Regions from separate parts of the Bacillus sp. AMCV2 genome, predicted to be linked through region 2. Evidence: riboswitches for the same ligand, from Rfam matches in the RefSeq annotation. Region 2 holds a riboswitch; the other holds the start of a gene.
What was found. A riboswitch is a leader RNA that binds a small molecule or an ion and turns the genes downstream of it on or off. The one in region 2 is predicted to bind cyclic di-AMP.
Positions count from the first base shown of each region.

Region 1: another riboswitch for cyclic di-AMP. It lies ahead of kimA (potassium transporter KimA); the one in region 2 lies ahead of ktrA (potassium uptake protein KtrA).

Region 1 is NZ_JBVYIB010000002.1:467,866-484,353, forward strand. It holds gene amj (lipid II flippase Amj) at 485-1,294, shown strand; gene AC0OMA_RS02435 (DUF3817 domain-containing protein) at 1,339-1,629, opposite strand; gene lrpC (transcriptional regulator LrpC) at 1,814-2,248, shown strand; gene AC0OMA_RS02445 (DNA topoisomerase III) at 2,313-4,496, shown strand; gene AC0OMA_RS02450 (glycosyl hydrolase family 8) at 4,700-5,788, shown strand; gene epsK (cyclic-di-GMP receptor EpsK) at 5,769-6,620, shown strand; gene AC0OMA_RS02460 (DUF2334 domain-containing protein) at 6,631-8,340, shown strand; gene AC0OMA_RS02465 (glycosyltransferase family 2 protein) at 8,333-9,595, shown strand; gene AC0OMA_RS02470 (cellulose biosynthesis cyclic di-GMP-binding regulatory protein BcsB) at 9,601-11,712, shown strand; cyclic di-AMP (ydaO/yuaA leader) riboswitch at 11,848-11,991, shown strand; gene kimA (potassium transporter KimA) at 12,184-14,007, shown strand; gene mutT (8-oxo-dGTP diphosphatase MutT) at 14,066-14,518, shown strand; gene AC0OMA_RS02485 (pyruvate oxidase) at 14,582-16,306, shown strand.
Region 2 is NZ_JBVYIB010000002.1:3,009,204-3,025,691, forward strand. It holds gene floT (flotillin lipid rafts scaffold protein FloT) at 1-713, opposite strand, end outside; gene AC0OMA_RS15675 (NfeD family membrane protein) at 734-1,258, opposite strand; gene AC0OMA_RS15680 (DinB family protein) at 1,426-1,914, shown strand; gene AC0OMA_RS15685 (MOSC domain-containing protein) at 1,920-2,498, opposite strand; gene gbsB (choline dehydrogenase) at 2,586-3,794, opposite strand; gene betB (betaine-aldehyde dehydrogenase) at 3,811-5,283, opposite strand; gene gbsR (transcriptional regulator GbsR) at 5,481-6,023, shown strand; gene bslA (biofilm surface layer hydrophobin BslA) at 6,220-6,765, shown strand; cyclic di-AMP (ydaO/yuaA leader) riboswitch at 6,910-7,058, shown strand; gene ktrA (potassium uptake protein KtrA) at 7,131-7,799, shown strand; gene ktrB (Ktr system potassium transporter KtrB) at 7,806-9,143, shown strand; gene AC0OMA_RS15720 (YiaA/YiaB family inner membrane protein) at 9,179-9,442, opposite strand; gene lytG (exo-glucosaminidase LytG) at 9,551-10,399, opposite strand; gene AC0OMA_RS15730 (MFS transporter) at 10,559-12,094, opposite strand; gene cdoA (cysteine dioxygenase) at 12,613-13,098, shown strand; tRNA gene AC0OMA_RS15740 (tRNA-Ala) at 13,203-13,275, opposite strand; gene AC0OMA_RS15745 (undecaprenyl-diphosphate phosphatase) at 13,383-14,213, opposite strand; gene AC0OMA_RS15750 (AI-2E family transporter) at 14,306-15,472, opposite strand; gene iolU (scyllo-inositol 2-dehydrogenase) at 15,654-16,488, shown strand, end outside.

The sequences.
Region 1 (16,488 bases), 2.5 Mb from region 2:
AATATGTTATTATGAATAGCTAGTAAGAAAAATAAGCAAATAAAAAAGAAAGTAAACTTCTTTTTTCTGTTTTGAGAGAGAAGCTTACCGCTTCCCAAGCAGCATAACCAGCTGCCCTTATTCTTTTCCTTCATAACAAATCGCCCCTAACGATGAGATGGAAAAAAGACTTTTTTGTTTTACAATTCACACCGGCGCGGCTTCGGAGCCGCAGTGACGATTGAGAGGTAGGGCTTTCGTTGTCTTGTGTTCAAGAAATTTCCATGGTGTTTACTTTCCAGAATGATTCTTCGGAACAATGCTTTATGAATCTAACCCGCCTGACTTGGCGGATGATATAATCTTTATTTGCGTATAGAAAAGAATAAGACAAACCGCCCGGCGTACGCCGGACGGTTTTTTTATTGCAAAAAACACATCGTACTGAAACCTCCTTGTCTTCTTTCTAGTCTTATCTCTAGGATGAAATTGGAGGAAGAATAACGTGCATGTCATTACAACACAAGTACTTTTTATTTTTTGTTTTTTATTGCTGATTCACTCGATAGAAACCTTAGCCTATGCTACAAGGCTTTCCGGGGCCCGCGTTGGATTTATTGCGTCCGCGCTTTCTCTGTTTAATGTCATGGTCATCGTATCCAGAATGTCGAACATGGTGCAGCAGCCCTTTACCGGGCATTTAATTGATGATGCTGGAAAAAACGCACTGGCGATTGTAGGGGAGCAGTTCCGCTTTTTAATTTTCGGATCGACAGTCGGCACCATTTTGGGCATTATCCTGCTCCCGTCTTTTGTCGCTCTTTTTTCACGGGCGATTATTCACTTGGCGGGCGGCGGCGGCTCCGTTTTTCAAGTTTTCCGAAAGGGATTCTCGAAACAAGGATTCAAAAATGCCCTTTCCTATTTGCGTCTGCCGTCTATTTCATATGTAAAAGGATTTCATATGCGCTTGATTCCGAAGCGTTTGTTTGTCATCAACATGCTGATTACATCGATTTATACAATTGGCGTGCTTTCGGCTTTATACGCAGGCCTTCTGGCGCCGGAGCGCAGTACGACAGCCGTCATGGCTTCGGGTTTGATCAACGGAATTGCGACGATGCTGCTGGCCATTTTTGTTGATCCTAAAGTATCTGTTCTAGCTGATGATGTGGCAAAAGGAAAACGAAGCTATATCTATTTAAAATGGACCTCTGTCACAATGGTCACATCAAGGGTGGCGGGCACACTCCTCGCCCAGCTCATGTTTATTCCAGGGGCCTACTATATCGCTTGGCTGACAAAGTGGTTTTAATAAAAAAGGCTGGATCATAAAAATCCAGCCTTTTTTGCGTTCCCTTATTTATATTTCCTTAATCCGCGGTCGTACAAAAAATTCCCGAATGGGACGAAAGCGGCGACGAAGCCGGCAGCTGACCATTTCAGCGGCCATTTGACAGAGAAGGTTGCATAAGCCAAGACAAGCAAATACAAAATGAACAACCCGCCATGAACCGAACCGACAATTGTCACCGCAAGCGGAAGGCCTGCCCAATATTTAAGCGGCATAGCGATGAACAACAGGATTAAGAGTGACATTCCTTCAATAAAACCCATCGTGCGAAGTCTTCCGATCGGCGTGTGCAGCATAAATCGCCCTCCTTGTGGACACGTTTTCATTTTATACTATAAACAATCCGGAGGGGCATATGACAGCTTTCAAAAAATGTTCGGAAAACATTCATTTTTACATGCCTTTTCTAGGGAACTGTACTTGTCATTTACAAAAATACCCGAGATAATGTGTACAAAATCAAAAAAGAAGGATGTTGAAATGAAACTTGACCAGATTGATCTGAATATCATTGAGGAGCTGAAGAAGGACAGCCGTTTGTCGATGAGGGAATTAGGCAGAAAAATTAAACTGTCGCCTCCATCTGTAACAGAACGGGTAAGACAGCTTGAATCGTTTGGCATCATCAAGCAATACACGCTGGAGGTCGACCAGAAAAAACTTGGGCTTCCTGTTTCCTGCATTGTGGAAGCAACCGTTAAAAACGCGGATTATGAGCGGTTCAAAAGCTATATTCAAACATTGCCGAATATTGAATTTTGCTACCGGATTGCGGGTGCAGCCTGCTATATGCTGAAAATCAATGCCGAAAGCCTCGAAGCGGTAGAAGATTTCATTAACAAAACATCACCCTACGCGCAAACCGTCACTCACGTCATTTTCTCAGAAATTGACACGAAAAACGGGCGCGGTTAGAGAGTGCCGCGTGAAGTCTGTTATAATAACAGGATGAGTGTGAAAGAAAGAGAAGTGATCAAGCATGTCAAAAACAGTTGTATTAGCTGAAAAACCTTCAGTCGGCCGGGATTTAGCCCGGGTGCTGAAGTGCCATAAAAAAGGAAACGGTTATCTCGAAGGCGATCAATATATTGTGACCTGGGCTTTAGGCCATTTGGTGACGCTTGCTGATCCGGAAGGCTACGGAAAAGAATTTCAATCTTGGCGCTTAGAGGATCTGCCGATTATCCCAGAACCCTTGAAGCTTGTGGTGATAAAAAAAACCGGAAAGCAGTTCAATGCAGTCAAATCCCAGCTTACCCGTAAAGACGTCAATCAGATTGTCATCGCGACTGACGCAGGCCGGGAAGGTGAGCTTGTTGCGCGCTGGATCATTGAGAAAGCGAATGTCCGAAAACCAATCAAGCGGCTGTGGATTTCATCAGTGACGGATAAAGCGATCAAGGAAGGTTTTCAAAAGCTGCGCAGCGGCAAAGAATATGAAAACCTGTACCATTCTGCCGTCGCCAGAGCGGAAGCGGATTGGATTGTGGGGATCAATGCCACCCGTGCACTTACCACAAAATTCAATGCCCAGCTCTCATGCGGGCGTGTGCAGACTCCGACGCTTGCCATGATTGCAAAGCGCGAGGCAGACATTCAAGCGTTTACTCCCGTTCCATATTACGGCATCCGTGCTGCAGTCGACGGCATGACGCTGACGTGGCAGGATAAGAAATCAAAGCAGACGAGAACGTTCAATCAAGATGTAACAAGCCGTTTGCTAAAAAATCTCCAAGGAAAGCAAGCGGTCGTAGCTGAGCTGAAAAAAACAGCGAAAAAAAGCTTTGCGCCTGCGCTTTATGATTTAACGGAGCTGCAGCGTGACGCCCACAAGCGCTTCGGTTTTTCTGCTAAAGAAACGCTTTCTGTACTGCAGAAGCTATATGAGCAGCATAAGCTTGTCACATATCCGCGGACGGACTCTAGATTTTTATCCAGTGACATCGTCCCGACGTTAAAAGACCGTCTGGAAGGCATGGAAGTAAAACCGTATGCCCAATATGTCAGCCAAATTAAAAAACGCGGCATTAAATCTCATAAAGGATATGTCAATGACGCGAAGGTGTCAGACCACCACGCGATTATCCCGACCGAAGAGCCGCTCGTTCTCAGCAGTCTGAGTGATAAAGAACGAAAGCTGTATGACCTGATTGCGAAACGTTTCCTGGCTGTATTAATGCCTGCATTCGAATATGAGGAAACAAAGGTCATCGCAGAAATCGGCGGAGAAACCTTTACGGCGAAAGGCAAAACCGTGCAGTCGCAAGGGTGGAAAGCCGTTTATGATATGGCGGATGAGGATGATGAGCAGGAGGATGACAGAGATCAGACACTTCCTGCGCTTCAAAAAGGCGACACACTTGCCGTCCGCACGTTAACGGAAACAAGCGGCCAAACGAAGCCGCCTTCCCGCTTTAATGAAGGGACCTTGCTGTCAGCGATGGAAAACCCAAGCGCATTTATGCAGGGAGAAGAAAAAGGCCTCGTCAAAACGCTTGGAGAAACAGGCGGCCTCGGCACGGTGGCAACGCGTGCCGACATTATTGAAAAACTGTTCAACAGCTTTTTAATCGAGAAAAAAAACCAAGATATTTTTATCACTTCTAAAGGAAAACAGCTCCTGCAGCTTGTTCCGGAGGATCTGAAATCACCGGCCTTAACAGCAGAATGGGAGCAGAAGCTGTCTGCGATTGCGGCCGGCAAATTGAAATCGGCTGTTTTTATTAAAGATATGAAGGCTTACGCTCACCAAACGGTAAAAGAAATCAAAAACAGCAGCCAAACCTTCCGACATGACAACATCACGGGAACGGCATGTCCGGAATGCGGCAAAATGATGCTGAAAGTAAACGGCAAACGCGGGACGATGCTCGTGTGCCAAGATCGTGAATGCGGAAGCAGAAAAACGATTGCCCGAAAAACAAACGCACGCTGCCCGAACTGCCATAAACGAATGGAGCTTCGCGGCCAAGGCGAGGGCCAAACCTTTGCGTGTGTGTGCGGTCACCGTGAAAAGCTCTCTGTATTTGAAAAACGAAAAAACAAAGACAAAGCGCGTGCTACCAAACGGGACGTATCCTCTTATATGAAAAAACAAAATAAAGATGAGCCGATTAACAATGCGCTGGCAGAACAGCTGAAAAAACTCGGTTTGGATAAATAATAGAAAAACCTGTGCTTATCGCACAGGTTTTTCTATTGGACTTAGGTCCTGTTTTCTTAATGTTCAAAAAGGGGGAAAAAAAGCTAGCAATCTGCATTTTTTTCTTTTATAGTAAATGTACTTTGTAACATGGCAGTCATATTTTCGTCTATAACTATTTGTGAGCGTCTGATTTGCTTCAGGCGACAAAGGGGGATTTGCCTGTGAGGCATGTACTAATTGCTGTCATCTTATTCTTCTTATCTATCGGACTTTCCGCAGGGTGTGCTGAAGCTGGAAACAAGATTCAAAATCAGTCGGCGACAGAAGTGAATGCCAGCCCGCTCCAGCCGGCGGAATATTTCATCTATTACAATTTAATGAATGACAAAGGGCTGATCAAAACCGATTTTTCAGACCAGCCTTCTTACTTGTCGGAATCTCTCGGACTGTGGATGGAGTTTCTGCTCAGCAAAAATGACGCACCGCATTTCCAGGATCAATATCAGCATCTGACTGATTCATTTCTGATGAGCAATCACTTGGTGACGTGGAAGATTCAAAATGGCCAAGCGAGCGGGACGAATGCGCTGATAGATGATATGAGAATTATGCTGTCTCTTGACCAAGCCGCCGAAAAGTGGGGCCGCAGCGACTACGCGCAAACGGCTAGGGATATCGGCACGTCTTTGAAGACATACAATATGAACAACGGGTTTTTTACAGACTTTTACGACTCACAGGCCGCTTCAAAGGATGTGACAATTTCATACGTCATGCCTGATGCCTTAGCTGTCTTAAAGAAGAATGGAATCATAGACGAAGAAACAGAACAGCGGAATGCCAATGTTCTCTATTCAGCTCCTTTAAAAAATGGCTTTCTGCCGAAGACATACAGCTCGGAGACGAAGGAATACACATATGATAGTGAAATCAACCTGATTGATCAGCTTTATGCTGCTTGGCATTTGCCGGAAGGGGATGAAAAAGCATCTGTTTTAGCGGACTGGATCAAGCAGGAATTTCAGAAAAACGGAAAGCTGTACGGGCGGTATTCGGCAGATACCAAGGAGCCTGCCGTCCAATATGAGTCTCCATCCGTATATGCCTTAGCCGCATTGTTTTTGACAAAACAGCATGAAAACAGTTATGTCATCAAAGCCATATATGACAGAATGAATGACTTTGAAATTCATGATCCGGTGAAATCGTATTATGGAGGCTATATGAGCGGCACTCAGACGCATTCATTTGACAATCTGCTGCCGCTGTTAGCCGAAAGGAAGCTTTTTAATGAAAATATCATTCAGTGAATCACAAAAATTATTTGCTTATTTTTCAGGGCTCATCGCGGCCCTGTCTTTGTTTATTTATTATGTGCCAGCCCAGCAATCAGAAGGTGCTCTGATCCTTTGCATCACATTTGTCGTCATCGCCGCAGGCATCTGGTTCGGCCCGATTTACGCGCTGGCAGTGACCTTAATCGTACTCTTTGTTCTCGGCACCTTAATGATGTTTTTCCAGACTGGACAGACATCGCTCTTTCCGGCTGAGGAAGGGCTGCGAATGCTTGTCGTGTGGGGAATCGCGCTTTTGCTGTTTTCTTTTATTTCTGGAAGAATCCACGATATTACAGCAGAGCTTCGGCGCTCAATGACACGGCTTCAATCCGAAATTAAAAGCTATGTTGCTGTTGACAGAGTGACTGGTTTTGATAACAAGCAAAGGATGAAGCTGGAGCTTTCAGAAGAAATCAAGCGGGCGGAGCGCTACGGCAATTCTTTCGTTTTTTTGCTGCTGCATATGCATTATTTCAAAGAGTTTAAGTCTTTGTACGGTGAAAAAGAAACGGACCGCCTCTTCCAATATGTCAGTCAGCAAATCAGGACAAGCGTTCGGGAAACGGATAAGAAATTCCGTCCCTCTGACGAGCGTATCGGGATCGTGCTGACGCACACGCCTGCTGAACATATGCCGGCCGTTCTGACTAAGCTGAAGAAACAATTGGATACATATCAGCTGGAAAATGGAAAGTATGTGTCGCTTACGTTCCACGTTTGCTTTTTGCCTTACCGCAACGATATCAAAACAGCTGAACAATTTTTAGAAGAACTGGAAAACGAGATGATGATGAATGAACTATAAAGGGATCACACTGCTATGCGTCATGATGCTTCTATTTTTAGCTATTGCGTCTTTTCCCGTTTCTGCGCAAGCGAAAGATCAGGATGCCGGCATTCTCATCATCTATTCAACCTTGGATGGCAAAGAGTCGTCACAAGTCAAAATGCTCGATTTGCTTGCGGGCCACTTTACATCCCATGTGACAGTCAAAAAAGATTCAGACGTTGAAGCGTCGGATTTCAAAGGGAAAGACCATGTGATTTATTACGGCCAAACGAAAAGAAAGCTCAGCAAAAAACTGCTGTCTCTTATCAGCGGCGTAAAAAAACCGGTTGTCGCCATTGGCTATAACGCAGGCCAAATCAGCCAATTTTCCGGGCTTTCATTAGCCCGCAAAGAAAATGTGTTTCAGGTTCACAGCAGGTCGGAAAAGGCCGATGTGTCTCTGGAAAGCGGGCTTAACGTGCTGAGTGTATCAGGCCTGAAAGGAACGGCGCTTTACACCTTCAAAGCCGATGACGGCACAACGCATTCTTTTATATGGAAAACAAAAAAAGGGAATGTGTACATTGGATTAACAAATTTGTTAAATGACAATTTAATCGTGGCGAAACAGCTCAGAGAAGCTTTCGGAGAGAAGGCGGGGACGACGTTATTGTATTTGCGTCTCGAGGATATCAGCCCGATGTCTGATGAAAAATTGCTGCTTCAAGCCGGTACATACCTGCATAAGCGGCATATTCCTTTTATCCTGGCGGTCATTCCGGTTTACTTGAATCCGGAAACAGGCGACAAAGTGTATTTGTCTGATCAACCGAAGATGGTCAAGGTGCTGAAAAAGCTGCAAAGCATGGGCGGCAGTATCATTGTTCACGGCTATACTCACGCTTATCGCTACAGTGAAACAGGAGAGGGCTTTGAATTTTGGGATGCAAAGGCGGATCAGCCGATTACATCCGGAAATGCCGAAGACCCCCCGTCCGTTTTGGAGAAAGAACAGGACTTCCCGAACGAACAAGCCTATCACAGCTATCTCGAACCATTTCGGGAAAAGGAAGAAACGTATACAAAACAAAAACTGACGCGTGCCATTGAGGATTTGACATCGTCGGGTCTTTACCCGCTGGCGTTTGAAGCGCCGCATTACACGATGTCCGATTATGGCTATCAAATCGCCTCGCAGTATTTTACAAGCATTTTCGGCCAGGTCCAGCTCAGCAGCACAACATGGAAAACATCCGGTGCACCTCCGTTTGTGACTGCTCCTTCGATATTGCACGGAATGACGCTTTATCCGGAAACGATCGGCTTTGTCGACACATCAAAGCAAAACCCGCTCGGTGAGATGGAGGAGCACATCTCCCAGATGATTGATTTTGAAGGCGGAGTAGCCGGTGGATTTTATCACCCGTACCTTGGGATGAAATATCTGCCGGAGCTGGTTGATCAGATGGAACGCATTCCAGACAGTGAATGGCTTGATTTAAAGAAAACGAAACAAACCGTCAAAACAGACAAAGTGGAAATTCATACAAGCGGTGACGGAACGATTCAGGTGAAAAACGGCGTAAGCGCCATTGACGAGTTTTTCGATCATCACCGGCAAACCCCTCTTGAAAAGGCGTTATGGATTCTCTCCGCTGTTGTGCTCTTATTTGTCATCATGTTTGTCAGTTATACGTTTTACTTGAGAGCCACATTGAAAAAACGAATTTTTAAGGAGAGAAGAAGCCTTGGGTAATACGCTGTTCTTTATCTCGCTAAGTTTAATATGGGTGATGCTTCTCTACCACATGTTCCTCATGCAGGGCGGGTTCCGCCACTATATGACCTTCGAACGGAATATCCCGAAGTGGAGAGAAAACATGAAGGAATTGCCGAAGGTCAGCGTCCTCATCCCGGCGCATAACGAAGAGGTTGTGATTCGGCAGACGCTGAAGGCCATGGTCAACCTTTATTATCCGAAGGACCGGCTGGAGATTATCGTCGTTAACGATAATTCATCAGACCGGACGGGTGATATCGTCAATGAATTTTCCGAGAAATACGATTTCATCAAAATGGTGATTACGAAGCCGCCAAATGCAGGAAAAGGAAAATCCTCTGCACTTAACTCAGGTTTTGCCGAATCAAACGGCGATGTGATCTGTGTGTATGACGCCGACAACACGCCTGAGAAAATGGCCGTGTATTACCTCGTGCTCGGCCTGATGAATGACGAAAAGGCAGGCGCCGTGGTAGGGAAATTCCGCGTCATCAATGCAGCGAAGACGCTGCTGACGAGGTTTATTAATATCGAAACGATCTGTTTTCAGTGGATGGCCCAGGGAGGCAGATGGAAGTGGTTCAAAATCGCCACGATCCCAGGCACCAACTTCGCGATCCGCAGAAGCATTATCGAAAAGCTCGGAGGCTGGGATGACAAAGCGCTCGCTGAGGACACTGAACTGACCATCCGGGTGTATAATCTCGGCTATCACATCCGCTTTTTCCCTGCCGCCATCACGTGGGAGCAGGAACCGGAAACATGGAAGGTATGGTGGCGCCAGCGCACCCGATGGGCGCGCGGCAATCAATATGTCGTGCTCAAATTTTTGGCGCAGTTTTTTAAGCTGAAACGAAAACGGATTATCTTTGATTTGTTTTATTTTTTCTTTACGTACTTCCTGTTTTTCTTTGGCGTGATCATGTCGAATACGATTTTTGTTGTGAATTTGTTTTATGATTTGCATTTATCGGTTGGATTTTTGGCAATGATTCTCTGGATTTTGGCATTTTTCTTATTTATGACAGAGGTCATGATTACGTTGAGCATTGAAAAAACAGAAATGAACAAGCAAAACTTTTTTATCGTATTTCTCATGTACTTCACATACTCGCAGGCATGGATTGTGCTTGTTATCTACTCTTTATTCGTAGAAATCAAGCACCGTTTATTCAAGCAAGAGGTCAAATGGTACAAGACAGAACGATACAATCAACATAAAAGCGGGTGACCTTTTTGAAACAAATAATGATTTTTCTCACAAGCTTCATGCTGCTGGTGATGACTGGACAAACGGCTCTTGCCAAAGACGTACAGGTCAGCGGTTCGCTCCTCGGGAAAAGCAGCCAAGAACAAGCCAAACAGCAGGTGCTGACAAGCGAGCTGATTACACTGTATGGATCAAAAGACAGCGCAGAGCTGACGTATCAGATCCCGGCAGGCGCCTCTTCGGGCAATCAGCAATTGGTAATCGAATACGAGGCATCAAATCTTTTAATTTCTCCATCATCGTTAACGGCTGTCATTGATGATGAACCGGTCAAGACGTTAAAGCTTGATGGTGATTCCAAACGGAAAACAGTGAAGCTGAATCTGAATAAAAGCCAGTCTGCGCAAGGCTATCACAACGTTTCGCTGAAATTCTACGGCGTAATGAAAGAGGGCGTGTGCGTCAGACAGGATACATCAGGCAACTGGATCAAAATTTATCCGGACAGCCGGCTGACACTTGCTGACAGCAGTGAAGCGAAGGGAACGTCGCTGGACCATTATCCGTATCCTTTCGCCCAATCTGGAAATACAGCGGAAGAAACAGCCATCGTCATTCCGGATGACCCAAGTTCAGCAGAAATAGAAGCTGCTGTTAAAACAGAAGGCTATTTGAAAACGGTGGACAGCAGTGTCAGTATTGCGTATGTCACGGAATCTGAACTGAAAAAAATCGATAAGCCGACGATTGTTATCGGTGTGGACAAGCATTGGAACGGCAAAGTGAAAAAACTGTTGAAACAAGCCGGGCTACAGGCAAAAGGAGAAAACCTTCTGCTTGCGGAGCGAGTGCTGAAAGCAGAGGGCAAACAGCAGCCGGTTCTGTTTGCGCAAGCGGCGTCCGAGGACGCGCTCACTAAAAAAATCAGCGTGATGACAGATCAGACATATACAGGCCAGCTCAGCGGCGATACACTTTCAATCAGCAAGCTTCAGCAGACTGAAAAAAAAGAAAGCGATAAGCTGACCCTTGAGAATTTTGGAGCGGGCGATATCACAATTGGAGCCGACAAAACATCTTCAGCACATTATTTTTATCCGGCTTCGGCTGTTTTAGATGAAAACCAATCGGCGAAGCTGTCGCTTAAACTGAAAAAGTCTGAAACGATTCAAGCCTCAACGGCTGAAAACGAGTCAGCCTCTCAGGCCGCAGAACTGAAAGTGATGATCAACGGCCAGCCGCACTCGGTCCGACTTGATGAATTAGGAAAAGAAGATAAAAACGGATTCTATCATGTCACAGTGAAAGTGGACCCTAAGCTGCTGCAAAAAAACCGCTACATTGATATTCAGTTCGTCACGACCGGTTTAAAGGAAAACAACCCTTGCAACACCACTGATGAAGAAAAGTGGGTTTTTATCGATAAAAACAGTACATTATCATACGCCATCAAAGGCATGTCTCCGTCAGCGGATTTTCAAGAGTGGCCGCTGCCTTACGCCGGAAACCAGGATCAAACAACGTTAATCGTGCTTCCTGACACCGTAAGCCAATCGAAGCTAGAGGAGCTTTCTCTCGTAACGGAATCCTTTGGCAGCGAAGCACAGCATTCATATACGGTAAAGAAATCATCTGACGTTACAGCAAAGGATGCGAAAGGACGAAACCTCATTTTCATAGGGGGGATCAATCAATTTTCTCTTCTGAAGGAGAAATCATCAGATCTGCTTGTGCCGCAGGAAAAGAACGGCTCGTTTGATGTATCTGGTTTCGAGATGCTGAATGAGACGACAAAACAAGTGGTATTTACCCAAGCATCGGTTTGGGATTCACGCTATACAATGGCTGTCTTTGCACCGTCAAAAGGAGATGGCACGGCTGTCACAAAAGAGATCATCAGTTATCTGAACAGCAACGATGAGTCGGCAACCGTCCTTAATGAAACAAATAGCCAGCAGGTGTTTACAAACCACCAGCAGCTCAAATCGGAAACAAACAGTTCCGACGCAGAACAATCAACACAGGATCATAGCCAGAAATGGATGTATATTGGTGTGCTGGCACTCATTATGGTGATTGCGGCAGTATTCATTTGGATTGCTGTAAGACGCAGAAAAAGAAAGACAGATACAGAATAAAACAGAGGCGATTTTAGCCTCTGTTTTTTTATTTTTGGTAAGTAAATTCCATTTGTGGAACCTGTCATTTTATTTTTTTCTCTCAGCCAATAAGCCTCTTTACAACGTGCGGGAACGGGAGTATGATCTCTTTTAGAAAACAAATCGCTTAATCTGAAATCAGAGCGGGGGACCCAATAGAACGGCTTTTTGCCGTTGGGGTGAATCCTTTTTAGGTAGGGCTAACTCTCATATGCCCGAATCCGTCAGCTAACCTCGTAAGCGTTCGTGAGAGGAGATGAATGAAACCTGTGTTCGATGTTATGGCACAGGGGCATCCGTTTGCCTCTGTGTTTTTTGTTGTTCATTTTTGAATGCAAATCGCATACAGAGACATCATAGCAGAAAGGACTATCATCAACATGTGAGAGCAAGACACTGATGTTTTATTGTTTTAATTGAAAAATGAGAAATTAAAAGGGGAAGACATCGATGTATCATTCAATCAAACGTTTTTTGATTGGGAAACCACTAAAATCCCAAGCAGCTGGAGAGCAAAAACTGACGAAATTAAAAGCCTTGGCTATGCTTTCCTCAGATGCGCTGTCATCTGTCGCATATGGGACAGAACAAATTCTAATCATTTTGGCAACAATCAGTGCTGCCGCATTTTGGTACTCCATTCCGATTGCGGTTGGCGTTCTCATCTTGCTGCTCGCACTGATTCTTTCATACAGGCAAATTATTTACGCTTATCCGCAGGGCGGCGGGGCGTATGTCGTTTCTAAAGAAAATCTCGGTGAAAAACCGGGATTGATTGCGGGCGGTTCATTGCTTGTTGATTATATTTTAACAGTAGCGGTAAGTATTTCCGCAGGCACGGACGCCATCACGTCAGCCTTTCCTGCATTGCATGATTATCATGTGCCGATCGCTATTTTTCTCGTGTTAGTGATTATGATTTTGAACCTGCGCGGGCTTTCGGAATCGGCATCCATACTTGCCTACCCGGTTTATCTGTTTGTGGTGGCGCTTTTGGTTCTCATTGCAGTCGGGTTGTTTAAACTCATGACAGGACAAATAGACCAGCCAGCCCATCATACACCGCTCGGCACACCTGTAGCCGGCATTACGCTGTTTTTGCTGCTTAAGGCTTTTTCCTCCGGCTGCTCAGCATTGACCGGGGTTGAGGCCATTTCTAACGCGATTCCTGCATTCAAAAACCCGCCTGCGCGAAACGCGGCAAGAACGCTTGCGATGATGGGGATTTTGCTGGCGATTCTGTTTTCCGGCATCACGGTGCTCGCGTACGGGTATGGTACGGCGCCGAAGCCTGATGAAACAGTGGTTTCACAAATTGCGTCCGAAACCTTCGGGCGGAATGTGTTCTACTATGTCATCCAAGGTGTCACATCGCTTATTTTGGTTCTTGCTGCAAATACGGGATTTTCAGCCTTCCCGCAGCTTGCCTTCAATCTGGCGAGAGACCAGTATATGCCGCGAATGTTTACAGTCAGGGGCGACCGCTTAGGCTTCTCAAATGGGATTATCTTTTTAGGCTTTGCGTCCATTGTTCTCATTATCTTATTCGGAGGACAGACGGAGCACTTAATCCCTTTATATGCTGTGGGCGTATTTATTCCATTTACGCTTTCACAAACCGGCATGTGCATGAAATGGATCAAGCAAAAACCAAAAGGCTGGATCGGAAAAATGCTGATCAACTCCTGTGGCGCTCTGATCTCATTTATGGTTCTATCCATTCTGTTTGTGACGAAGTTTAATGTCGTATGGCCTGTGTTAATCTTTATGCCTATCGTCGTTTTGCTGTTTTTTGCGATTAAAAATCACTATACAGCGGTTGGCGAACAGCTTCGCATCGTAGACAAAGAGCCGGAAGAAATCAAAGGCACCGTTGTGATTGTGCCTGTGGCTGGTGTCACCACCGTCGTGCAAAAATCGATTCACTATGCGAAATCACTGTCCGATCAGGTGATCGCCGTTCACGTGTCATTTGACAGAGAACATGAAAAGAAATTCGAAAAACGCTGGGAAGAGCTTAATAACGGCGTGCGTCTCGTGACGCTTCACTCCTCTTACAGAAGCCTTGTCCATCCGTTTGATAAGTTTTTGGAAACAGTTGAGGCAAAAGCGAAGAAGGAGCAGTTTTCCGTTATGGTGCTGTTTCCGCAATTTATAACGAAAAAACGCTGGCACACCATCCTTCACAACCAATCGGCCTTCCTCCTCAGAGTCCGGCTGTTCTGGAAAAAGGACATAATGGTTGCCACACTGCCGTATCATTTTAAAAAGTAAAGCACTAGGACCAAGGGAATCACCTTGGTCCTTTTTTGTTGGAATGGGAGGTATGGCGGTGTATACACAAGGTGCTTTTGTGATCGTACTGAACGAAAGTCAGCAAATTCTGCTGGTGAAACGAAAAGATGTCCCTCTATGGGATTTGCCGGGCGGCAGGGTTGATCCCGGGGAATCGGCTGAGGAAGCGGCAGTGCGGGAGGTATTGGAAGAAACGGGATACAATGCAGCGCTTTCTGCGATAATAGGTGTTTACCTAAGGCCAAAGTTTCAAGATGAACAGCATGTGTTATTCGGAAGCATAACAGGCGGACAAGCAATGGCTAACGGCACAGAGACAGCGGGATTAAAGTGGGTTTCTCCGGGGCGTTTGCCGCTTTTTATGGTGCCGAACCGAAAAAGGCAGATCAATGATTTCAAAAACGGCGCTCAAGATGTAAATGACACCGTCAAGGATAGCGGGTTGCTCGCGGCGATCGACCTGTTGAAAAGAAGACTGGGCAAGCGATAAAGGTCTCCGGGTTTTAAAGCCTTTCTCCTGTGGTATTGAAAAAAGGAAAAAGGAGGATACGTTATGGCACACAAAACTGCAGGACAAGTAATGACAGAGCTGCTTGAGCAATGGGGAGTTGATCATGTATACGGCATCCCCGGAGACAGTATAAATGAGTTTATTGAAGAATTAAGACACGAAAGAAATCAACTGAAGTTCATTCAAACCCGCCATGAAGAGGTAGCGGCACTGGCAGCCGCGGCTGAAGCAAAACTCACCGGCAAGATCGGAGTCTGTCTGTCAATCGCAGGGCCGGGAGCGGTGCACTTATTAAATGGTTTATATGATGCAAAAGCCGACGGCGCCCCTGTGCTGGCGATTGCAGGACAGGTTTCTTCTGGTGAAGTCGGACGGGACTATTTCCAGGAGATTAAGCTGGAGCAAATGTTTGAGGACGTGGCTGTGTTCAACAGAGAGGTACATAGCGCAGAATCACTTCCGGATCTCTTAAATCAGGCGATCAGGACCGCCTACAGCAAAAAAGGCGTTGCGGTATTGAGCGTGTCAGATGATTTGTTTGCGGAGAAAATCAAACGGGAGCCCGTGTATACTTCACCAGTGTATATTGAAGGGAACCTTGAACCGAAAAAAGAACAGCTCGTCACCTGCGCCCAATATATTAATAACGCTAAGAAGCCGATTATCCTGGCAGGGCAGGGAATGAAAAAGGCGAAACGGGAGCTCTTAGAATTTGCGGACAAAGCCGCCGCTCCGATCGTTGTTACACTCCCGGCAAAGGGTGTTGTTCCCGATAAGCACCCGCATTTTCTCGGCAACCTCGGGCAGATCGGAACAAAGCCGGCTTACGAGGCAATGGAGGAATGTGATTTATTAATCATGCTTGGAACGTCCTTCCCGTACCGTGATTATTTGCCTGATGACACGCCGGCGATACAGCTCGATTCAGACCCGGCAAAAATCGGAAAACGGTATCCGGTGACAGCGGGCCTTGTCTGCGATTCGGCTCTCGGCCTGCGCGAATTGACAGAGTATATTGAACGCAAGGAAGATAGAAGATTCCTGAATGCCTGCACAGAACATATGCAGCATTGGTGGAACGAAATTGAAAAAGATGAGACAGAGGCAACAACACCGCTTAAACCTCAGCAGGTCGTGGCACGTCTTCAGGAAGCGGCAGCCGATGATGCGGTGCTCTCTGTAGATGTCGGCACTGTGACAGTCTGGATGGCGCGTCATTTCAAAATGAACGCGAACCAGGATTTCATCGTTTCCAGCTGGCTTGCGACAATGGGTTGCGGCCTGCCGGGAGCAATCGCAGCAAGCTTGTCCGAACCGGAACGCCAGGCGATCGCCGTCTGCGGTGACGGGGGATTTTCCATGGTCATGCAGGACCTCCCGACCGCCGTCAAATATAAGCTCCCGATCACAGTCGTTATTTTAAACAACGAAAATCTCGGCATGATTGAGTACGAGCAGCAGGTCAAAGGCAATATCGACTATGTCACAAAACTTCAAAATGTCGACTATGCCGCATTTGCAGAAAGCTGCGGAGCAAAGGGCATCAAAGTGACCAAAGCGGAAGAGCTTGCGCCGGCTTTCCATGAGGCGCTGCACTCTGACCAACCTGTCGTTGTGGATGTCATGATTGGAAACGAACCGCCGCTGCCTGGCAAAATCACCTACGGGCAGGCGAAAGGCTTTAGCAAGTACATGCTGAAAAACTTCTTCGAAAACCAAAAATTTGAAATGCCGTCACTGAAGAAAAGTTTGAAACGGTTATTTTAGTGAATATAACTAAGGGTTATTGGGATAACTCCCAATAACCCTTTTAATTAAATTGAAAAACCTATTTTTAGATTTAAATGTCGACTCATAGGATCATAGATGTATTGTAAGAAAGTGTTTACATATAAAAAAATGATATGTTATTATGTCCTTGTATTTCCATTTTTTTAAAAAGGAGGAAC
Region 2 (16,488 bases):
AGTTCTGATTTTTTTGCGTCTTTATCGGCTTCTGCCCGCTTAATTCGTGTTTCTTTATCAGCCTCTGCTGTTGCGATATCAGCATCGCGTTTTACTTGGGCAATTCTCGGTTTCCCTAATGATTCAAGATAACCGTTTTTATCACGAACATCTTTAATGGTAAACGAGACGATTACAAGCCCCATTTTCGCGAGATCCTGTGAAGCGACACGCTGCACCTCTTGAGAGAATTTTTCTCTGTTTTTATAGATTTCTTCTACTGTCATTGAGCCGAGAATGGAACGAAGGTGGCCTTCTAAAACCTCCCGCGCTTCCTGCTCACGGTCGTCTTTTGATTTCCCTAAAAATTGTTCGGCCGCTGTAGCGATTTCTCCTATAGAACCGCCGATTTTAATAATCGCAGTTCCATCGGCCATTACTGGCACTCCTTGTTCTGTATAGACTTCAGGTGTCGAAACATCGAGTTTGCTTGATAATAAGCTTAGCGGCTCTGCCTGCTGGAAGACGGGAAGGACAAAGGTTCCTCCGCCGCGGACGATTTTAATACGGTTGCCGCCTTCATCGACATGAACATTTTTATTCCCCAGATAGCTCCCTGTTACAATTAACGCTTCATCAGGCCCTGCTGTACGATACTTCGTAATAAACACAGCTATTAGTGCAATTAATAAAAAGAATACAACTCCGATGATCATTATAATCGGCATTGTCATATCAAATTCCTCCTTTTATGTTAAATGGGTTCATGCGGAGTAACCGAAAGAACTCCGTTGTTAATATCTACGACTAACACCGTTGTCCCGTAACTGATCTGCTGATTATCAAAACTGACCGCTGACTTTGAAATGGTGCCTCCTATCCCTTCTATGACCACTTCACCAAACCCGTCAACCGGAACAGCTGTAATCACTTTACCGAGTCTTCCTCTGAGATCATCTTCTCTATATGCCAATGATTCTTCTGCAGATGATAATGGTACCAGTACAAAGATGTGAAGCAATACCACCAGCATGATTGAAAGGATGCAAGATAAAAGCGCAATCAGCAAGCTTGACAGAGGCAATACGAGTTCACCTATATATCCGCCCGCTGAAAAACATGTGAAAAATGAGAGCACTAATGTCGGATTAAGAAACGGAATGCCTTCCGGCAGCCCTGCAAATACATCTCCGAAAAACAGAAATAACAGCGTAAGGCTGCCCGCAATAATAAGCGTATAAAGATAAATTGTTTGTATAGGTACTCCAAATAACTCCAATTTCCTCATCCTTTCTTCATCAATGCATTGATGAACGGCTGCCGTTACCATTTATACGAGACACCACGGGAAAAGTTTCAAAATTTTAAGACAAATAACCCATTTGAAGTGCTTTATAAATGATAATTGCTTATATATATGGTAATGTCATTTTAGGAGGAGATATGATGAGTATCTTTAATGAAGCCAGATTAGAAACGTGGAACGAATTGAAAGGACTTTCTGACGAAAAGCTGAACCAAAAGCCTTCTGCTGAAGAATGGAGCATACGGGAAGTTCTTGACCATTTGAAAAAAATCGATATGACCGCACAAAAAATGTTGAAGGAACGTGTAAAGGACGCTCCGATTAAAGAAATTGAAGAAAAACCGCTTGAGGTAGCACAGGACAGAAATAATAAACGGAAAGCCCCGAGTCATCTTGAGCCTGCGCATGATTTTATTTCAGGCAGCCAAATGAAACGTGAGCTTGATGTGGTAAGAGAGCAGCTGACTGCTGCGATTGCCTCTCTGAAAGAAGAAGATTTTGAAAGAGTGCTTCCGCATCCTGTGTTTCAAGAGCTGACTGTCAGACAGTGGATCGATTTTATCGGCCATCATGAAAAACGGCACCTCAGCCAAATGAAAGAAATTAAAGAAAAGATAGAAAGGGCCTGATTTCATCAGACCCTTTCTGCTTTTCGTTTGACTTTTCGCTGATAGGAATGAACTTCTATTTCATCACCTGTGTAAACAGCACCAGGTCTTTCCACAATACAGACAATCCCTCTAATGCCCAGTGCGTGGCGGACGAAAGCCGGCGCCAGCTTCGGTTGGTCCGGATAATAAGACTGAATGACTTCTCCCGGCTGGATACACGGATCATTTTCGCCCTCACACAGCAGAGCCGCTCCGCTCGGAAAAATAATCCGGCTTCCTTCTTTTAATGAAGTAAGATCTGGCATACCGCTGACTGCCACATTCGCCCCGAGCCATTCCGGCAAAATCCTCGGCACTCCCATTTTTAAAGCGATTTCGTTGCATTCCTCTATTGAAACAATTGAAATTTGTCTGCGGTTAAAAATTTCAGTCCCTCTTGAAAACATTGGTTCTCTGGCTCCCGCTTTTTTGGTCAGGCCAAAATGCAAGTCGCCGGGGATGCCGCCATAATCAAAATCAAGCTTGTCCATTTGCTTTGTTACGAAGCTTTCTGTATCTGCGATATATAAGCCTTCCGCTTTTGAAGTCATACGCTTCCACATCAGCTGGCACCTTCCTTCTTATCTAAAATTTCCACCTATGCTTCATTATCCCAAAAAATCCCGCTCTGTAAAGGAGCGGGATTTTGATTATACCGTTTTAGGCGTAAGGTTAAAGCAGCGTTTGTAGATCCAGTTGTATGCTTTTTCATTTAAATCTCTAGGGTTTCCGAAGGTTTGCGGATCTTTCATTGCTTCTTTAGACAAGCGTTCGATCATATTAGGTGATACTCCCTGCTCTTCTAAAGTCGGCACTTCTAAATCTTCGACCAGATCATACATCCAATTGACAGATGCTTTCGCAGCTTCTTCTGTTGTCATCTTGCTTGTATCAATACCGAACGCTTTCGCAATACGCGCAAACTTCTCAGGATAGCCCTTCCAGTTGTATTCCATGACAGGGCCCATCATCGCCGCTACACATTGGCCGTGAGCGACTGGGATAATACCGCCAAGCGTTTGGCTCATCGCATGAGCCGCGCCCGCTGATTCACTTCCGTAAGAAAGACCGGCAAGCATCGCAGCCTGCGCCATTCCGTACCTTGCTTCCAGATCCTCTCCGTCAGCAAATGCCCTCTTAATGTAATGAGCGGCATACTCAATCGCCATTAAGGCAACTGCATCCGTGATTGGCTGTGCAAATTTCATTGTATAGCATTCAATAGCATGGGCGAGCGCATCAATTCCCGTCATAGCTGTTACATGAGGAGGCATTGAAACATGAAGCTCAGGATCAATGATGGTCAAGTGCGCTGCAATCAGAGGACCGCCCGTGTTGAATTTGAATTCTCTTTCTTCATCTGTGATAACCGCCCATTGGGTTACTTCTGATCCTGTTCCAGCTGTAGTGGGAATTGTCGTCAGCGGAGGAATGCGGTTTTCCAGCGGTTTTTTCCCATCTGCCGCTTCATAATCAAGCACGCTTCCTTCGTGAGTCGCTTCTACTCCGATTGCTTTTGCTGTATCCATGGAGCTTCCGCCTCCGACTGCCACCAAACCATTACAGTTCTCTTTTTTGTAAAGCTCAGATCCTTCATTCACCAGACGGACAGGCGGGTTTGGCTCAACTTTATTAAAGAGCACCACTTCAATGCCTGCTTCTTTAAGTGATTCGATTACAGGATCAGCAACACCGGCTTTATAAATTCCTGGGTCTGTGACAAGGAGCGCTTTTGAAACGCCCAGTGCAGCTACTTCCTCACCCGTATGCTTGATGGCTCCGATTCCATGCTTAATCACAGTCGGAATTTCAAATGTGTGGAATTTCTGCATGCTTTCTACCTTCATATTTAATGTCATCATCAATCTCCCCCTCTTATGAATTGAACCAGTTAACCGCTGCCGGTTTTGTATTGCGGTATACATGTTTGACTTCTGTGTATTCTTCAAGGCCTATTTTTCCAAGCTCGCGTCCGAACCCGGATTGCTTATATCCGCCCCATGGCGCTTGTGCAAAGTACGGATGAAAATCGTTGATCCAAACGGTTCCCATTCTCAAGCGGGCTGCTACCCGTTCGCACTTTTCAATATCTTTTGACCATACCGCTCCAGCCAAGCCATAGATGGTATCATTCGCAAGCTCGATTACCTCTTCTTCAGAGCTGAAGGTTTCGACTGTCAATACAGGACCGAAAACCTCTTCCTGAACGATTCTCATGTCAGAATTACAGTTTGAGAAAATAGTAGGTTCATAGAAAAAGCCGTTTTGAAGCGCAGGATCTTCCGGGCGTTTGCCTCCTGTCTCCAGCTTCGCGCCTTCCTCTATTCCGATCTCTACATATTTTTCTACCTTTGCCCTGTGCTCCGCCGAAATAAGCGGACCGCTTTCTGTCTCAGCATGAAAACCGTTTCCGAGTTTTATGCGTTTTGCCCGTTTGACCAGCTCCGCCAAAAATTGATCATGAATGGCGTCCTCAACAAGCAAGCGGGAACCTGCAGAGCATACTTGGCCGGCGTGGAAAAATACAGCGTTTAAGGCTTGATCAACCGCAACTTCTAAATCCGCGTCCTTGAAAACAATATTTGGGTTTTTCCCGCCAAGTTCAAGGGCGATTTTTTTGACGTTTCCGCTTGCCGCCCGCATGATTTTTTTGCCTGTTTCAATTCCGCCCGTAAACGAAATCAAATCGACGTCTTTGTTTACGGCAAGCTCGTCGCCCACTGTGGCTCCCGGTCCAAGAACAAGATTTGCGACACCTTTTGGAACACAGGCTTCTTCCATCAGCTTAAAGACTTTGATTGTCGTCAGCGGCGTAATCTCACTCGGCTTCATGACGATTGTGTTTCCTGCAGCCAGTGCAGGGGCGATTTTCCAGCTTGCTTGAAGGAGCGGATAATTCCATGGAGTGATCTGGCCGCAAACCCCGATTGGCTCCCTAATAATTTTGCTTTCTGAATCAGGAATCGGAGATGAAATGATCTCTCCGCCATCTTTGTCTGCCAAGCCGGCGTAATATTGAAAAACATTGGCGATATCGTCCATATCGGCCTTGCTTTCTTCGAGTGTTTTTCCTGTATCAAGAGATTCAAGCTCAGCCAGCTCCTCAAGATCGCGTCTGATTAATTCCGCAATTTTCAGAACAATTTTCCCGCGTTCAAGCCCGGATAGCGATGACCATTCTCCTTTGTCAAATGCTCTGCGTGCGGCTGCGATTGCTTTGATGGCGTCCTCTCGCCCTCCCTCGCTTACAGTTGCAATTTCTTCTTGATTAAATGGGTTGATAATACTGCGGATCTGTTCTTTTTCGGCACTGATCCATTCTCCGTCAATGAATAATGTTTGACTCATATAAGCCTCCTTGACGTAAATAAAGTTTGTTAAATAAAAATTTAATGTTTTTAACAACCTTAATCTAACATATGGTTTTTAAACTGTCAAAGTCCCATTTCGATTTTTCTTTTTGACTTTTCCTCATGTTTCGTTAAGATAAAGAACATAAAGAAATAACTTAACGAATTTAATTTTCTAAGGAAAAGAGGGTCAGTATGGATGAAAATCCAGAATTTGCAGCTATAGAACAGGCTCGGGATCTTGTTATTGACTCCATTGCTGAAACGATGGATCTTTACGGAATTACCCGCAGTGTCGGGATTTTATATGGGACGATGTATATGAGGGATGAGATGACGCTTGACGAAATGCGTGAGGAGTTGCAAATGAGCAAACCAAGCATGAGCACAGGCGTCAAAAAGCTTCAAGACTTAAATGTAGTGAAAAAAACATTTCACCGGGGAATCCGCAAGCATACATTTGTGGCTGAAAAGGATTTCTTTAAATTTTTCACAAATTTCTTTCCACCTAAATGGGAGCGGGAGGTTCAAGTGAATGTAGCAGCGATCGAGGAAGCTCAAGCTGATTTACAAAAGGTTTTAAGCAAGGAAGATCTCGATGAGGATATCAAAAATGAGGCACTGCAGTTATACGATCAGCTGGAAAGCTCTAAAGCTTACTATGACTGGCTGAAACGGCTTGCTGAATCGGTGCAGACCGGAGAAATTTTTAAATTTATACCGATCGAAACAAAGTAAAGCAGAAAACGTCTGGGAAACCAGGCGTTTTTTTGATGTAACTACTACAAATTTGAAAAATACGGGAAAAACACCCCATTTACTTCCAAAATATTTGATGGTAATTTTATGTAGGTAAAATTTGTATTTGGCCTTCAGAGGAGGTGAAAAGCGGGCAGGCCTGTTTAATTTATCATTTTTTAGGGGGAATTTTGTTATGAAACGCAAATTATTATCTTCTTTGGCAATTAGTGCATTAAGTCTCGGGTTACTCGTTTCTGCACCTACAGCTTCTTTCGCGGCTGAATCTACATCAACTAAAGCTCATACTGAATCTACTATGAGAACACAGTCTACAGCTTCATTGTTCGCAACAATCACTGGCGCCAGCAAAACGGAATGGTCTTTCTCAGATATCGAATTGACTTACCGTCCAAACACGCTTCTCAGCCTTGGCGTTATGGAGTTTACATTGCCAAGCGGATTTACTGCAAACACGAAAGACACATTGAACGGAAATGCCTTGCGTACAACACAGATCCTCAATAACGGGAAAACAGTAAGAGTTCCTTTGGCACTTGATTTGTTAGGAGCTGGCGAATTCAAATTAAAACTGAATAACAAAACACTTCCTGCCGCTGGTACATATACTTTCCGTGCGGAGAATAAATCATTAAGCATCGGAAATAAATTTTACGCAGAAGCCAGCATTGACGTGGCTAAGCGCAGCACTCCTCCGACTCAGCCTTGCGGTTGCAACTAATGTAAAAGACCGGTTAACGCCGGTCTTTTTTGCGTTTTACCCTCCCCTTTTTCTCTAATCCCCGTTATCTTTTTTCTGGTTTAAAATTTAAATTGACAAACACTAGAAACAGGAGTAAATTCTTGAGTGTTCAATTTCATACAGTCTCTTTTACCGCTTAATCAAACACGAACGGGGGAACCAACGATTGGCTGTTTTATTAACAGCCTTGGGGTGAATCTTACTAAGTAAGAGGGGGTACTCTGAATCCCTAATCCGACAGCTAACCTCGTAGGCGTATACAGAGAGGAGGTCTATTATCGGCCATTCTTTGCAATGGTCTTTTTTGCTTCAAAAACGTTAATTCACTAAGGGAGATATGAACATTGGGAAGAATTAAAAATAAGCAATTTGCCGTGATCGGGCTGGGCCGGTTTGGCGGCAGCATTTGTAAAGAACTTCATAGAATGGGGCATGAGGTCCTTGCGGTTGATATCAACGAAGAAAAGGTCAATGCATATGCTTCTTACGCCACTCATGCGGTAATTGCCAACGCCACCGAAGAAAACGAATTGCTTTCATTAGGAATACGCAATTTTGAATATGTGATTGTTGCCATCGGAGCAAATATTCAAGCGAGTACGCTGACCACCCTATTATTAAAGGAGCTTGATATTCCAAATATTTGGGTAAAGGCTCAAAACTATTATCATCACAAGGTGCTTGAAAAAATCGGCGCTGACCGCATTATTCATCCTGAAAAAGATATGGGGGTTAAAATCGCACAAAGCCTTTCAGACGAAAATGTTTTGAATTACATTGATCTATCTGATGAATACAGTATTGTCGAGCTGCTGGCTACGCGCAAGCTTGATTCAAAATCGATTATTGACCTGAATGTAAGAGCAAAGTACGGCTGCACGATCCTGGCCATTAAACACCATGGAGATATCTGTCTTTCCCCCGCGCCTGAAGACATCATTCACGAGCAAGATTGCCTGGTGATCATGGGCCACAAAAAGGATATTAAACGTTTTGAAAACGAAGGGATGTAGACAAAGGTGACACTTCAAAAGGATAAAGTGATCAAATGGGTTCGGTTTACACCGCCTCAAGTGCTTGCCATTGGTTTTTTCCTTACCATTATCATCGGGGCTGTCCTATTAATGCTTCCGATTTCCACTACGAAGCCATTGTCATGGATAGATGCCCTTTTTACTGCGGCTTCCGCTACAACTGTTACAGGGCTTGCTGTTGTCGATACCGGTACTCAATTTACGGTATTCGGGCAAACAGTAATTATGGGGCTGATTCAGATTGGCGGGCTTGGATTTATGACATTTGCAGTCTTGATCGTCATGATATTAGGAAAAAAAATCGGCTTAAAAGAACGAATGCTCGTCCAGGAAGCCTTAAACCAGCCGACAATCGGCGGTGTCATTGGCCTTGTCAAAGTCCTGTTTCTGTTTTCGATCAGTATTGAATTGATAGCAGCACTCATTTTATCCATCCGGCTTGTACCTCAATACGGCTGGTCATCCGGCTTGTTTGCCAGTTTGTTTCACGCAATATCTGCTTTTAACAATGCCGGGTTTTCGTTGTGGCCTGATAATTTGATGAGCTACGTTGGCGATCCTACAGTAAACCTCGTGATTACTTTCTTATTTATTACAGGAGGGATCGGATTTACGGTTCTGTTTGATGTGATGAAAAATCGGCGTTTTAAAGCTTTTTCTTTACATACAAAGCTCATGCTTACAGGAACGCTGATGTTGAATGCGATTGCTATGCTTGCGATCTTTATTTTAGAATACAGCAACCCCGGCACGCTCGGCCACCTGCATATAGTGGATAAACTGTGGGCGTCCTATTTTCAGGCAGTGACGCCGAGAACCGCAGGCTTCAATTCTCTAAATTTTGGCAGCATGAGAGAAGGAACAATTGTATTTACTTTATTATTGATGTTTATCGGAGCAGGAAGCGCATCAACGGCGAGCGGCATTAAGCTGACTACGTTCATCGTGATTTTAACATCTGTTATTGCTTACTTGAGAGGTAAAAAAGAAACGGTTATTTTCCGCCGTTCCATCAAATATCCGATTATCATTAAAGCTTTAGCTGTGAGCGTCACCAGTTTGTTCATCGTGTTTTTAGGGATTTTTGCCCTGACGATCACAGAACAAGCGCCATTTCTTCAAATTGTGTTTGAAACCTTTTCCGCATTCGGAACTGTCGGCCTTACGATGGGGCTTACTCCTGAACTGACAACAGCTGGCAAGTGTATCATTATTGTCATCATGTTTATCGGAAGAATTGGTCCTTTAACGTTCGTGTTTTCATTCGCAAAAACAGAGCAATCAAATATCCGTTATCCTGACGGCGAAGTGTTTACAGGGTGATATCAAAAAATCCGGCGTGCAGTCGCCGGATTTTTTTATGATTCGATATGAGATTGATTTTGTCTTTTTTCCTGTTCCGCGATGATTTCATTATCCTCCGCGTTATCACGGGTTACTTTTTGTGTAAGAATCGCACCAACTGCTACAAGTATCATAACAGCGATGTAATAACCTTTTTCATTGAGTTCCAGATTATCAGCATTATAGAGTCCGATACTAAACAAAAATACTCCCGCAAAAAAAGTAAAATAAGCTAATACTGTAAAGGCAACCGTGTTTCTGCGTCTATATTTCTGCACCTTTGTTCCCTCCCGAAAGCATAGTTAAAAAGTGATAACTTCCGTGGAATATTATACCTCAAATTCCCCAGAATGGAACAAAGAATTAAAAATACCAGTAAAAAGGGCTTAGGTTGCCTCCTTTATTTCAACAGCTGAATCATCAATCCAGCCAATAAGTTTATCATTGATTTGGAATTGGTACCATACAGACTGGCCTTTCTGTTTTTTAGACACAACCTTTATGTCTTTGCCGACGTAAGATTGGGCAGAGGTAAGCCTTATGGACCGATCATCAGTAGAAGGCTTGGACCATACATCTTGAACGGCACTGTCTTTAATAGAGGCGTTTAAATCCACAGATTTGAGGGATGGATTTACCTCATCGTACTCATCTAAATCGTATTTTTCCACAATAGCGCTGATTTTGTCAGCGTAGTCAGGGTCTGTAGCATATCCTGATGTTTGCAGGGCGGTTGCCGCTTCCTTGTAATTCCCTGCCTCAAGCACCGGTTTATACTTCTTTTTATTCCACGATGTGCCACGGACGAACAATTGGGCGTGATCATCCATAGATTCAAAAAACGTGCTGTATTTTCGAAACTTCGCGCGAATGGTTTTTCTTTTCCCTTTTTCAACTTCGTCCGTTTCCATCGTGACATGATGGCCTTTATAATTCCCTTTTACGCCAAAAAGGTTGTTGGCCTTAGCAGCCAGTTCACTGTTCCCCCAGTCCGATTCGAGAATGGCCTGAGCAATTGTGATGCTGGGGAGAACATGGTATTTTTCATACAAAATTTGGGCATGTCCGGACAGACTGTCTATAAACACTTGCTGTTCATCGATTTCTTCAGTTTCTTTGGATATTTCAATCGGTTTTGATAAAGTTGTCGCTAAAACAAACAGAGCTAGCGGAATCGATACAAGGAAAAATAGTGAAATCAAGAGTTTACGTTTTTTAAGTTTTTTACGGGCCATGAAAACCTTCCTTCGAATTAAAAGATTACGAATGTAAAAGAATCTACCTTTTAGAATTTTACTTGCACTTCTAATATTTTTCAATTCTTTAGGGATAAAGTTGGGAAAAGATTGCAAAATAAAAACCTTTTCGCTCAATGAAAAGGTTTTACCATGTTTCTATTTTTGTAAATTTCTGAGTGCATTCCGATATTCCGTATCATTTATTACTTTATATGAATTGACGGTTGCCTTCGACAAACCTTGTGCTGAGACGGCCTGTTTTTCCGGAGCTGTTTTCGCTTTATCATGTGGTTTATGTGCCAGCTTGTGCCCCATTCCAGTGGCATTCATACAAAATGACAGACAGACGAGCAGCACGCTAAGGATAAAAGAAATGAAGAAGAGATCATGATAAGCAGTCATCATAGAATCCTGTACCGAACCGCTTTGTCTGGCAGCATCTTTTTTCGTGAAAAAGCCGATGAGAATGGGAACTCCCATATAGACAAACAATCTTAAAAACTGAACAGCTGTCATTCTCTTGACCAAATCAGGCAGCGGGCCTCCCATGGCAGCTCCCATCAGCCCTGCGGCGACTGTCAGGCCTGTTCCCGCTGCAAGCATGATAAACAGTGCTGCGAACATATAAAGAGATGATCGATCCTGTATATGCAGCCATTGAAAATTCACAAAAACGAGAATAAGTCCGCCAATAATACCGAGCATCCCTGGTCCGACTTTATCATATAACAGAGCGCTCAAAATGGCCGCGATCGCCACTCCGATTAAAAGAGTCAAGTTTAAAAAAATGAGATGCTCCTGAGAAATATCATACATTTGACGGAGCAAGCCTTGAAAAGCAGACAGGCTGACAGCTACCGTTATCGTCCCTGCAGCTATGATCAATAAGCCAAGCACCGGTTTTGGCAGCAGCATCAGTTTAATAGATATGAAGGGGTTTTTCACTTTATATTCCACAATCAATAGACCAATGAGCAAACATAACGTCACCCCGAAACCAATCCTTACATAACCCGATGACAGCCCCCATTTTTGCAGAAAAATGAATGAAACCGCTGAGGCTGCGGCAAGGAAAACAGATAAAAGAATTCCCGCACGATCAAGCGGCTGTTCTTGATCCGACGCCCCGTGATGCTCGTCATGAAGAAAGAAATAGCTCACCGCGACACCGATCAGGGACAAGGTGCCAAAGATGAAAAACAGCCATCTCCAATGCCCGCAGCTTGTTGCAATGGTTCCCAGGATGGTGCCGATGATAACAGAACCATAGAATCCCCCGATCAGCACAAGCAGTGCATAGTTCCTGCGTTCAATCGGGAATGACAGTACAAGCATTGGAATCATAATCATCAGCATGACGCCTGTTGCCGCCCCCTGTAAAAAGCGCCCTGCCGCCATCCATGCAATATCGCCTGAACATGCGATGAGCAGTGAGCCTAGTATAAAGACAGGTAATGAAGCCAGATAGACGGGACGAGCACCGAATTTTTTCCTCAGCAGCGGTCCTGCCGGAACTAGTAAGGCAAAGGCCATATTGCCGATCAATATTGGATTTACTGATGTGAAGCCACTTGTTCCAACCGCTTTCTGAACAAGGCCTTGAACTGACGACAATGCCGTGTTAGACATCAATCCCGGCCCGACCGCTAAGACGGCGAGCAAAGAAATCATCCAATAGTGTTTTGTCTTCATGTTGTCATTCCTTCCTATATGAATACATGCGAAACACATCATTTTTTGAAAACAAAAGAAGCTAATAGATTTTGCATACCATTAGCTTTCATTCTAATATTCTCCCTTTCAGGGGAAATGATATTATTTTATTATAATTATGTGAATGAATGAGCATATAATCAAATATTATTTCAAATCGATTGTGTTTTGTCAATGGAGTAAATTTCAAGCACAACATAGAAAGTCTGAAAGCTTTTCCCCGATATTGTGTTTTGGAGCCAAGGGGCCTAGAACTGCACTTATGGATCCCTGCTCGTTCCCTCAAGCGAATTAAAGCAGGCCGTTTTAATCCTTTCAATCCACTATTCCAACTAATAAACTCGAATTAGTTGGTGATAAGACAACATTTTGGCCGCACATTTTTTTGTGTTCACTGGGCGTTTGCCGCCTCTAAATTGTATATGGGTAAATACCATGAATTAACCTATGAAATACCAATGTAAGGAAATTTTAAATATTCTGGGAGGCAAAAACGAATGGAACTGTATGAGTGTATCCAAGACATTTTTAGCGGCTTAAAAAATCCATCGGTTAAAGATTTAGCAACATCTTTAAAACAAATTCCAAACGCAGCAAAATTGAGTCAACCGTATATTAAGGAACCAGACCAGTACGCTTACGGCCGAAATGCCATCTATCGAAATAATGAATTGGAAATTATCGTGATTAACATTCCGCCAAACAAGGAGACGACAGTACACGATCATGGTCAATCCATTGGTTGTGCAATGGTGCTAGAAGGAAAGCTTCTTAATTCTATTTATCGCTCAGCCGGCGAACACGCAGAACTCTCCAATTCATACTTTGTCCACGAAGGAGAATGCCTTATTTCAACCAAAGGTTTAATTCACAAAATGTCCAATCCGACATCCGAACGAATGGTGTCTCTTCATGTCTACTCCCCCCCTTTGGAAGACATGACGGTCTTTGAGGAACAAAAGGAGGTATTGAAAAATTCATGATTGACAGATAAACTGCTCACTTTGACTTCGCTCAACTGTAGGATTCAGAGAATGAACCTTTTCCTCAAAACAAAAAACCCTTATAGAATAAGGGTTTAAAGGTATGGAGCCAAGGGGGCTCGAACCCCTGACCTCTACGCTGCCAGCGTAGCGCTCTCCCAGCTGAGCTATGGCCCCGTATGTAACGTCATGTTTATTATAGATGATTTTTTTTTGAAAAACAAGCTGTTTCCTCTCGAATTGACAGAAAAAATAAGGCTCGGAAAAGAGCCTTATTTTTCGACTTACATCATGATCAAAAGTAAAATCACACCGAGAATAATTCGATAGATTGCAAATGGGACAAGTTTGATTTTGTTAATCAGCCTTAAGAAGAAACGGACGACAAACAGTGCGACCACAAAGGCACAGATAAAGCCGACGATGAAAAATGGCATCAGATCCGAGCTTAAGCTGTCCCAATGCTTCACGAGGCTTAGAAAGCTGGCTTCCATCATGATCGGCATCGCCATAATAAACGTAAAGTCGGCTGCCGCTCGGTGGTTTAATCCGAGAATAACACCGCCGGAAATGGTTGAACCCGAACGCGAGAAACCCGGCCAAAGGGCAAGACATTGGAATAAGCCAACTGCTATCGCCTGTTTATAGGAAATGCGGTCGAGAGTGTCTGTCGCTGTTTTCCGCTTATTGACCCAGTCAGCAAAAAGCATCAGGATTGCCCCGGCAATTAAACCGATGGCCACAGTTTTGACAGAAAATAAATATTCATCAATGTAATCTTCAAACAAAAAGCCGAGAACAGCTGCAGGCACGAGTCCGACGGCAATTTGGGCAATGCTTAGTTTATGTCCCTGCTCCTGGTCGCTTGTAATGTTTTTTTTCAAGCCGAGTAAGTTTAAAATTCGGTCTTTAAACACGATAGCTACTGCTAAAATGGAGCCTAGCTGAATAACCACCTTGAATGAGTTAGCAGCTTCTTCTGACATCAGATTACTTGATTTAAGCCAGATGTCGTCTACTATAATCATATGTCCTGTCGAAGAAACCGGCGCGTACTCTGTTAATCCTTCTACGATTCCTAAAATGGCGGCTACAAACAATTCCCATAGAGTCATGATTTTGATTCTCCCCATTAGACATTTATTTTTTTACATAACGGGAGCTTTCCATAAATGGAAAGCCCGTCTTATATAACTATAAACGAAAATCACACTTTATGACCCGGCGTATTTTCATTTTTTTCTTCGTCGTATAAATGTGACCGCATTTTAAACCAGTCAAATAAATGTGTCGTAATGACTTTGGCAACTGCATAGCCCGGAATGGCAAGAATGATTCCAACAACGCCAAACAGTTTGCCAGCTGTTAACAGCAGAAAAATAATTGTGATAGGGTGGATGTGAAGGTTTTTTCCCATAATTTGCGGAGAGATCAGCTTCCCTTCAATCAGCTGAACAATGGTCCAAACGATCACCAATTTAAGCAGCATGAGCGGCGATGTCACTATGGCAATGATAATCGCAGGCGTAATGGCAATCGTTGGCCCTAAATATGGAACGATGCTAGTACAAGCCGCAATGACGGCTAGCAATGAAGCATAATCCAGCCCGATAATCAAATAACCGATAAACAGCAAAAACCCGATACAGAAGCTGACAATGATCTGGCCTCTGATATAAGAGCTTAACCGATGATTCATTTCGCTTAAGACTGTGTATGTCTGTTCTTTCAATTGCGTCGGAACAAACTTCAGTATGTAGACCGGCAATTTTTTTCCGTCCTTTAACAAATAGAAAAGGATAAACGGAACCGTAACGATTGAAATGATAATCTCAGTCAGGGCGCCGATAAAATTCCCAACGCCGGTAAAGGTACTGTTCACAATTGTCGCTGCCTGATCTGAAACCTTTGTTGCGAGATCAGATATATTGATGTTCGTCGTTTGCTGGGCCTGATTGACGAAGTTGCTACCGATCAGCTGTTTCGTCTGATTTTCAACGATATCCACATATCTTGGGATGTTGTCGATTAAACTCATAATTTGTTCTTTTAAAAAGGGAATGATGGACACGATTGTGATCGTGATCAGCCCGATAATCAATAGATACAACAGTAAAATAGAATAGATTCTTCTTATTCTTCTTCTCTCAAGGAAATCGACGACCGGGTTTAACAGATAAAAAACAATGCCTGTCAAAATAATCGGAAGTGATATCGTTTTGAGCAAAACAATAATCGGGGTGAAAATAAATGATGTTTTTGTAAATACTAGAATATTTAAACCAATCAGCAGCAGCACAAGCAAAAATAAAACAAACTTATTGTCCAAGAAGAATCGCTTGAATCTGCCGCTCCATGTTTGCAACGTCTCCACTATCGTTCCTCCGTCATACATAGTTTAATTAAATTGTACACTATCGTCCCTATAATGAAAAATAAAAACCGTTAATTGCTGGAAAAGCTTTCACGGTTTTAACATTCTATTTATATCTATCATGTGATTTTGTTCTTTTTAAGCTATAATTTAGCTATATCATACAAAAGGAGCGATACGAGTGATACGTTTTGCAATAATAGGAACCAACTGGATTACAGACCGCTTTCTTGAGTCAGCAGCGGATATCGAAGATTTTCAGCTGACTGCTGTTTATTCAAGATCGGCTGAACGCGCTGCCGAGTTTGCTGCTAAACACAACGCTGCGCATGCCTTCTCAGACCTTCAGGAAATGGCGGCGAGCGATTGCTTTGATGCCGTATACATAGCGAGCCCGAACGCTCTTCATAAGGAACAAGCCGTTCTCTTTATGAACCATGGCAAGCATGTGCTTTGTGAGAAGCCGTTTGCTTCGAATACAAAAGAAACAGAAGAGATGATCTCAGCGGCTAAGGCAAACGGCGTTGTTCTCATGGAAGCAATGAAGACCACTTTCCTGCCGAATTTCAAAGAGCTGAAAAAACACCTGCATAAAATCGGTACTGTCCGCAGATTTACCGCAAGCTACTGCCAGTATTCCTCACGGTATGACGCGTTCAGAAGCGGAACTGTTTTGAATGCGTTTCAGCCTGAGCTTTCCAATGGGTCATTAATGGATATTGGCGTCTATTGTATTTATCCGGCTGTTGTGTTGTTTGGCGAGCCAAAGGATGTAAAAGCAAACGGATATGCTTTATCTTCCGGAGTGGATGGAGAAGGAACTGTCATTCTGTCTTACGACGGGTTCGAAGCCGTTCTGATGCATTCCAAAATCTCTACTTCCTATGCCCCAGCGGAAATCCAGGGTGAAGACGGGACGATTGTAATCGATACAATTCACCGGCCTGAACGTGTTGAAATCCGCTACCGGGACGGCCGCCTAGAAAACATCTCGATTCCTGATCCTAAACCGGCGA